Regions from separate parts of the Butyricicoccus sp. AM27-36 genome, predicted to be linked through region 2. Evidence: riboswitches for the same ligand, from Rfam matches in the RefSeq annotation. Region 2 holds a riboswitch; the other holds the start of a gene.

Region 1 (3,137 bases), on a different contig from region 2:
TTTCATCCCAATCCAAGCCCGCAAGTCCGGTCTTGAGACAGGAGAACAGATCTTCATATCGGAAGTGATTTCGCACCGCTTCCAGTGCATTCGTAACCAGCGCCATCGGCGGACGAGACAGCAGATCCGGCTTTTCCGCGAGGAACACCGGAATGTCGTACCGCGCCATCGCCATTGCGAGAAACGCGCTGTACGGCTCGATATCGCGTGCCGCAACCACAAAATCGCGGCAGCGCGCGCCTTCGTCCCGCACCTTGCGCCGAATGTAAGCCGCCGCGTGCTCGCACTCGTCAAACGGCGAAGCCGCCTCGTACAGCCGAACGCCGTCCGCACTCTCCTGTGGGGTGCGCACCGGCAGCAGGCTTTCGCGTTCGAGCGCAGCCAGTCCCGCCGGTCGGGCCACCTTGCTTTCGCCCAGTTCGATGCGCTCGACCGTCTGGTTATGATGTTTTGCCATCCGGGTTAATTTCTGCACTGTTTTACAGCCGGTAAGGAAAATCTCCGGGTAATCCGTATCACAGGTTACCGCCGCAGAGAGCGGCACACCCGCTGCCAGCATGGCATCAACCACTGCACTTTCCTGCACAGTAAAGCCGAGAAAACCATCCAGATAGACCGCTGCGCCGTCCAGCGTGTGACTTTCTGCCAGACGGTCGCGCAGATGTGTCAGACGGTCTCTCGGGTCGGGCAGGGACGCCTCGCACAGACGCTCGTAGGCTGTTAAAATCTGTGCAAGATCGGACAATTTTTCTGCAAGTACCGCGTCCTCACTTTCTTCGGCAGCCGCAAACAGCGTCTCCGGTGCGACTGCACAGGTTTTGCACTCGTCGATCAGCCGCAGCGCCTCCTGCAGCAGCTCCGGCTTGTCTGCCAGACCCTTCCATGCACGCAGCCCCCCCTGCACACGGCGTGCCGCCTCCTGCAAGGTCAAAAGCTGACCTGCCGGCGTCAGCATCTGCTGTGCCAGTCCGCCGACCTCAGAGAACACACGGTCAGCCAATCGTGAGAACGTCAGCACCTCGGCCGTGCGTGCGCCGTGGTTGTGCGTGGCCGCGGCAAGCCGCCGCTCCATCAGGTGCGAGTTCAGCTCGGGCACGAGCAGAATCTGCCGTCCCTCTCCCTTTTCACTCAGCGCCGCGATCTCCCGCAGGATGGCCGTTGTCTTGCCGCTCCCCGCTCGTCCGGTCCAGATCCGCATGGCACACTCTCCTTTCGTTTCATAGCTATTTGATTATAGCACAACCGGAGCAAATTGAAAATTGATAATGGAAAACGGAAAATTATCAATAACAACCGTATGGTCATTTTATATTTTTTGTGCGTTATCAGCGTATTTTCCAGTCTTTTTCGAACTTTTATGGCGTTTTGTTTGCATTCACATATTCTGTAAAATTATTTTTTCAAAAAACTCTTGCATTTTTCTCCGCTTGGGACTATACTTTCCTCAGGCGGAACGATAAAGGCTCTGCCCCGCAAAACCAAATATTTGATTCTTCAGGGCAGGGTGCAATTCCCTACCGGCGGTACAGCCCGCGAGCGGATGCCATTCGGCGGAAGCATGATTCGGTGAAATTCCGAGGCCGACAGTATAGTCTGGATAAAAGAAGAATGCACGGAAAGATTTTCCGTTTGTTTGCTGTTCTGAAATGCCGATTCGGTGTTTCAGACTTTTTATTTTCACAATGCTTTTTTCAGCGTCCCGAAGATTCTGTCTTTGGGACGTTTTTTTGGCTGTCGCCAAACTATCGTGAAATTTTCTACAGAATTATTATATCAGGTGATTCTATGCAGGAGCAAAAACAGGAATATATGCGTCAGGCGTTGGCGCTGGCCCAGCGCGGAGCCGGTCACGTCAATCCGAATCCGATGGTCGGCTGCGTCATCGTCAAGGACGGAAAAATCATCGGTGAAGGCTGGCACGAGCACATCGGCGGCCTGCATGCCGAGCGCAACGCGTTCGCGCACTGCACCGAGGACTGCACGGGCGCAGACCTTTACGTCACGCTCGAGCCGTGCTGCCACTGGGGACGCACGCCGCCGTGCACAGACGCAGTCATCGAGCACAAGATCGGCCGCGTGTTCGTCGGCTGCCTCGACCCGAACCCGCTGGTAGCCGGCAAAGGCGCACAGATCCTGCGCGACGCAGGCATTGAAGTCGAGACCGGCGTGTGCGAGGACGAATGCCGCCGCGTGAATGAAGTTTTCTTTCACTACATCACGCACAAAACGCCGTTTGTGACGCTCAAGTACGCGATGACGCTGGACGGCAAAATTGCCGCGCACACCGGCGACAGCCGCTGGGTTACCGGCGAGACCGCCCGCCGTCATGTACACGAAACGCGCAATCGGCTGCCCGCCATCATGGTCGGCATCGGCACCGTGCTTGAGGACGATCCGCTGCTCACCTGCCGCATTGACGGCGGGCGCGATCCGATCCGCATAATCTGCGACAGCCGCGCACGCACGCCGATCGACAGCAAAATCGTACAGACGGCGAACAAAATCCCGACCTATATCGCGGTCGTCGGTCGAAATGAGCGCACCGCTGAACTGGAACAGCACGGTGTACACATTCTCGAATGCAAAACGAAAGACGAGCGCGTAGACCTTGCCGACCTGATGCGCCAGCTCGGTGCACTCGGCATCGACGGCATATTGCTTGAAGGCGGCTCGGCACTTGCGTTCTCCGCGCTGGAGGCCGGTGTGGTGCACCGCGTGCAGGCGTACATCGCCCCGAAAATCATCGGCGGTGCAGGCGCGAAAAGTCCGGTCGGAGGTCTGGGGTTTGACAAGATGGTGCAGGCGCTTCCGCTGAAGGACGTGACTTGCACGCCGATGGACGAAGATTTCCTGATTGAAGGGAGATTGTAATGTTTACTGGACTTATCGAAGAAATCGGTACGGTGCGGCGCATCGAGCTCGGTGCAAAGGGCGCTCGGCTGACGATTGCGGCAGATACCGTGCTCGAAAATACAAAAATCGGCGACAGCATTGCCACGAACGGCGTGTGTCTGACCGTGGTCGCGCTGACGGACGACAGCTTCAGCGCCGACGTGATGGCGGAAAGCCTGCGGCGTTCCGCGCTCGGCAGTCTGCAGAGCGGCTCGCCGGTCAATCTGGAGCGCGCGATGCCTGCC
Region 2 (3,137 bases):
AAGGTTTTGACAATTAGTAATTAGAAATGAGAAATTAGTAATTAACGTGATTATCGCACTGGTGCAGCAGCACCTAAATAATTACTAACTACTAATTACTCATTGCTAATTTGCAGAAAGGGGTTATTACAATGAAGCATTTACTGAAGCTGCTTGACTGCTCCACCGAGGAGATCATCGGTCTGCTCGATCTGGCGGATCAGCTCAAGTATGAGAGAAAGCACAACATTTCCCATCGTCACCTGGAAGGCAAGAGCCTTGGCATGATCTTCCAGAAGTCCTCCACCCGTACCCGCGTTTCCTTCGAGACCGGCATGTATCAGCTGGGCGGTCAGGCGCTGTTCCTGTCCAACCGTGATCTGCAGATTGGCCGCGGCGAGCCGGTACAGGATACGGCCCGCGTGCTGAGCCGCTATCTGGACGGCATCATGATCCGCACCTACGAGCAGAAGGAAGTAGAGGATCTGGCAAACTACGGCTCTATTCCGATCATCAACGGTCTGACTGATTTCTGCCATCCGTGTCAGGTTCTGGCGGACCTCATGACCATCCGTGAGAAGTTTGCCGTTCTTGAGGGTCTCAAGATGTGCTACATTGGCGACGGCAACAACATGGCAAACTCGCTGATCGTCGGCGGTCTCAAGACCGGCATGAAGGTTTCCATCGCAACGCCGGTGAACTACCGTCCGGACGCTGAGGTTATGGCATTCGCAGAGCCGAATCCGAACTTCTTCATCACCGATGACCCGATGAAGGCTGCTGAGAACGCAGACGTTGTTATCACTGATACATGGGCGTCCATGGGTCAGGAAGCCGAGAAGGAAGTCCGCATGAAGGCATTCCAGGGCTATCAGGTCAATGATGAGCTGCTGGCTGCTGCAAAGCCGGGCTGCATGGTGCAGCACTGCCTGCCGGCATATCGTGAGCAGGAGATCACCACCAAGGTGTTCGAGGAGCACGCAAACGAGATTTTCGAGGAAGCAGAAAACCGCCTGCACGCACAGAAGGCCGTTATGGTTACTCTGATGAGCAGCAAGGAAGACTGATTTCTGATAAAAAGCCGCTTTCGCAAGGGAAGGCGGCTTTTATGTTTTTTCTTGCTGAAGTGTTGACAAGTCCTTTACTGGTGACTATAATAGCAATATAAATAAATCAGTTCTGTTTCAGGGCGGAGTGAAAGTCTCCACCGGCAGTATACAGGCTTCGAGCCTGATAGTCTGCGAGCCGCAAGGCATGATGGGTTAGAATCCCAACCGACGGTTATAGTCCGGATGAGAGAAACAGATGTACCTATCGCTACGTCTGTATGCCTCTGGAGCAATCCAGGGGCTTGTTTTATTTATGGAACAGGACTCCTGAAAGGGAGAAAAAACAGCAATGACAAAAACCAGCAAAATCACCTACACCGCAATTTTTGCGGCTATCGCAACCGTGCTGATGTACTTTGAATTCCCGATTCCGTTCATGCCGCCGTTCCTCAAGGTGGATCTGTCCGGCGCGGTCGTGCTCATCGGTGCGTTTATTTTCGGCATCGCTCCGGCAATCACGATGATCGGCATCAAGGACATTATTCATCTGACCCAGACCCAGACCGGCGGCTCCGGTGAGGTCGCAGATTTTCTGATGCTTTCCACGCTCGTTGTTATCGCCGTGCTGCTGTACCGCGGACACAAGAGCCGCAAGATGGCTGTCCTCGGCTGTGCAGCCGGCTCGGTTGCTATGGCGTGTGTCGGCATGTTGACCAACTATTTTCTTATCATTCCGTTTTATTCGCAGGTTATGCCGCTGCAGGCTATCTTTGATGCATGCAACGCGATCAACCCGTATGTGACCGGCATGCAGGGCTATCTGCTGCTCGGCGTTCTGCCGTTCAATCTCATCAAAGGCGCAATCCTGACTGCGATTACCATGCTTGCCTACAAGAAGCTGAGCGTGTTCATCAAGTCCAAGCAGATCGAATTGCACCACTCCAGACAGCGTGTCGGCTAAGTAAAAAACGAAGGTGCTCTCCAGCAAGCGGAGAGCACTTTTTTGTTCAATAATCGAAAACAGTGCGGTAGCATCTATGATTTCGACAAAGATCTGTATACGAATTGACAAAATGCGTGGCCAAGATTATATCACATGCGTGCATCTAATAGACTCGGTCCCGTCAAGATTTGTGCGCAAAATTGTTTGCAGGTTCTCCGTCTGAGTGAAGTCAGCCGGCAATGAAGGCATCGTCCAGCGCCGTCTCCGAGTGCTTCATGTTCATACATTTTTTGCTGCCCCACTGCGTGCCCGCCACATGGCGAAGCCGAGCGCAGACCAGCATCAGAGCAGAGTTGCCGTCAGGGAATGTTCCCACCACGCGGGTTCTGCGGCGGATCTCACGGTTCAGCCGCTCGATCACATTGTTGGTGCGGATGCATGTCCAATGCTCGCTGGGAAAATCGCAGTAGGTCAGCGTTTCCTCAATGCCGTCCTCCTTCAGCTTCATGGCGCGCAGTTCGGCAACGACCGCTTTAGCCTTCTCGCGGGATGTCTTTTTGCTCTCCTGGGCGTGGATCGCCTTGAGCATTTTTGCCACAATTTTGACCTTGGATTTAGGCACAACAGAGAAAACATTGCGATAGAAATGCACTGTGCGGCGCTGGTATTTGGCGTCCGGGAACACCTCGCCCACGGTCTACAGCAGCCCCATGCACTTGTCACCGACGATGAGTTTTACGCCGTCCAAGCCGCGTCCGCGGAGCCACTGAAAGAAGCTGACCTATCTGGTCTTGTCCTCTTTCATTCCCTCGGCGGCGCCTAGAACCTCATGGAAACCGTCATCATTCACGGCGATTGCCACTAGAATGGCTACATTTTCATACTCTCTGCCCCAGTTGCGGCGCAGATAGATGCCATCCATGTAGACATACGGATACCTACCGTCCTGCAAGGGGCGGTTCCGCCAGTCATCGATGTGAACGTAGGCTTTCTTGTTCAGCTCGCTAATGATGGCGGGCGAAACCTTGCTGCCCCACAGCGCCTCGGTGATGTCCTCTACCCGGTGCACGGAAACACGCCCGCCAGGTACATCTCGATGAGGGCCTCCTCCACGCTGCTCTCCCGGCGGCGATACCGTTCGATGATGGCAGTCTCGAAGGATACGC

Evidence for each region. A riboswitch is a leader RNA that binds a small molecule or an ion and turns the genes downstream of it on or off. The one in region 2 is predicted to bind FMN.
Region 1: it holds a riboswitch for FMN, as region 2 does, so the genes downstream of both, ribD (bifunctional diaminohydroxyphosphoribosylaminopyrimidine deaminase/5-amino-6-(5-phosphoribosylamino)uracil reductase RibD) here and DW724_RS11915 (ECF transporter S component) in region 2, are expected to answer to the same signal.

Annotation. Positions count from the first base shown of each region.
Region 1 covers NZ_QUJR01000001.1:12,964-16,100, reverse strand. Annotated here, with positions in the region: gene DW724_RS00070 (PD-(D/E)XK nuclease family protein) at 1-1,198, opposite strand, end outside; FMN riboswitch at 1,487-1,613, shown strand; gene ribD (bifunctional diaminohydroxyphosphoribosylaminopyrimidine deaminase/5-amino-6-(5-phosphoribosylamino)uracil reductase RibD) at 1,786-2,871, shown strand; gene DW724_RS00060 (riboflavin synthase) at 2,871-3,137, shown strand, end outside.
Region 2 covers NZ_QUJR01000008.1:157,639-160,775, forward strand. Annotated here, with positions in the region: gene argF (ornithine carbamoyltransferase) at 132-1,046, shown strand; FMN riboswitch at 1,156-1,287, shown strand; gene DW724_RS11915 (ECF transporter S component) at 1,378-1,989, shown strand; partial or broken gene DW724_RS11920 (IS256 family transposase) at 2,201-3,137, opposite strand, start outside.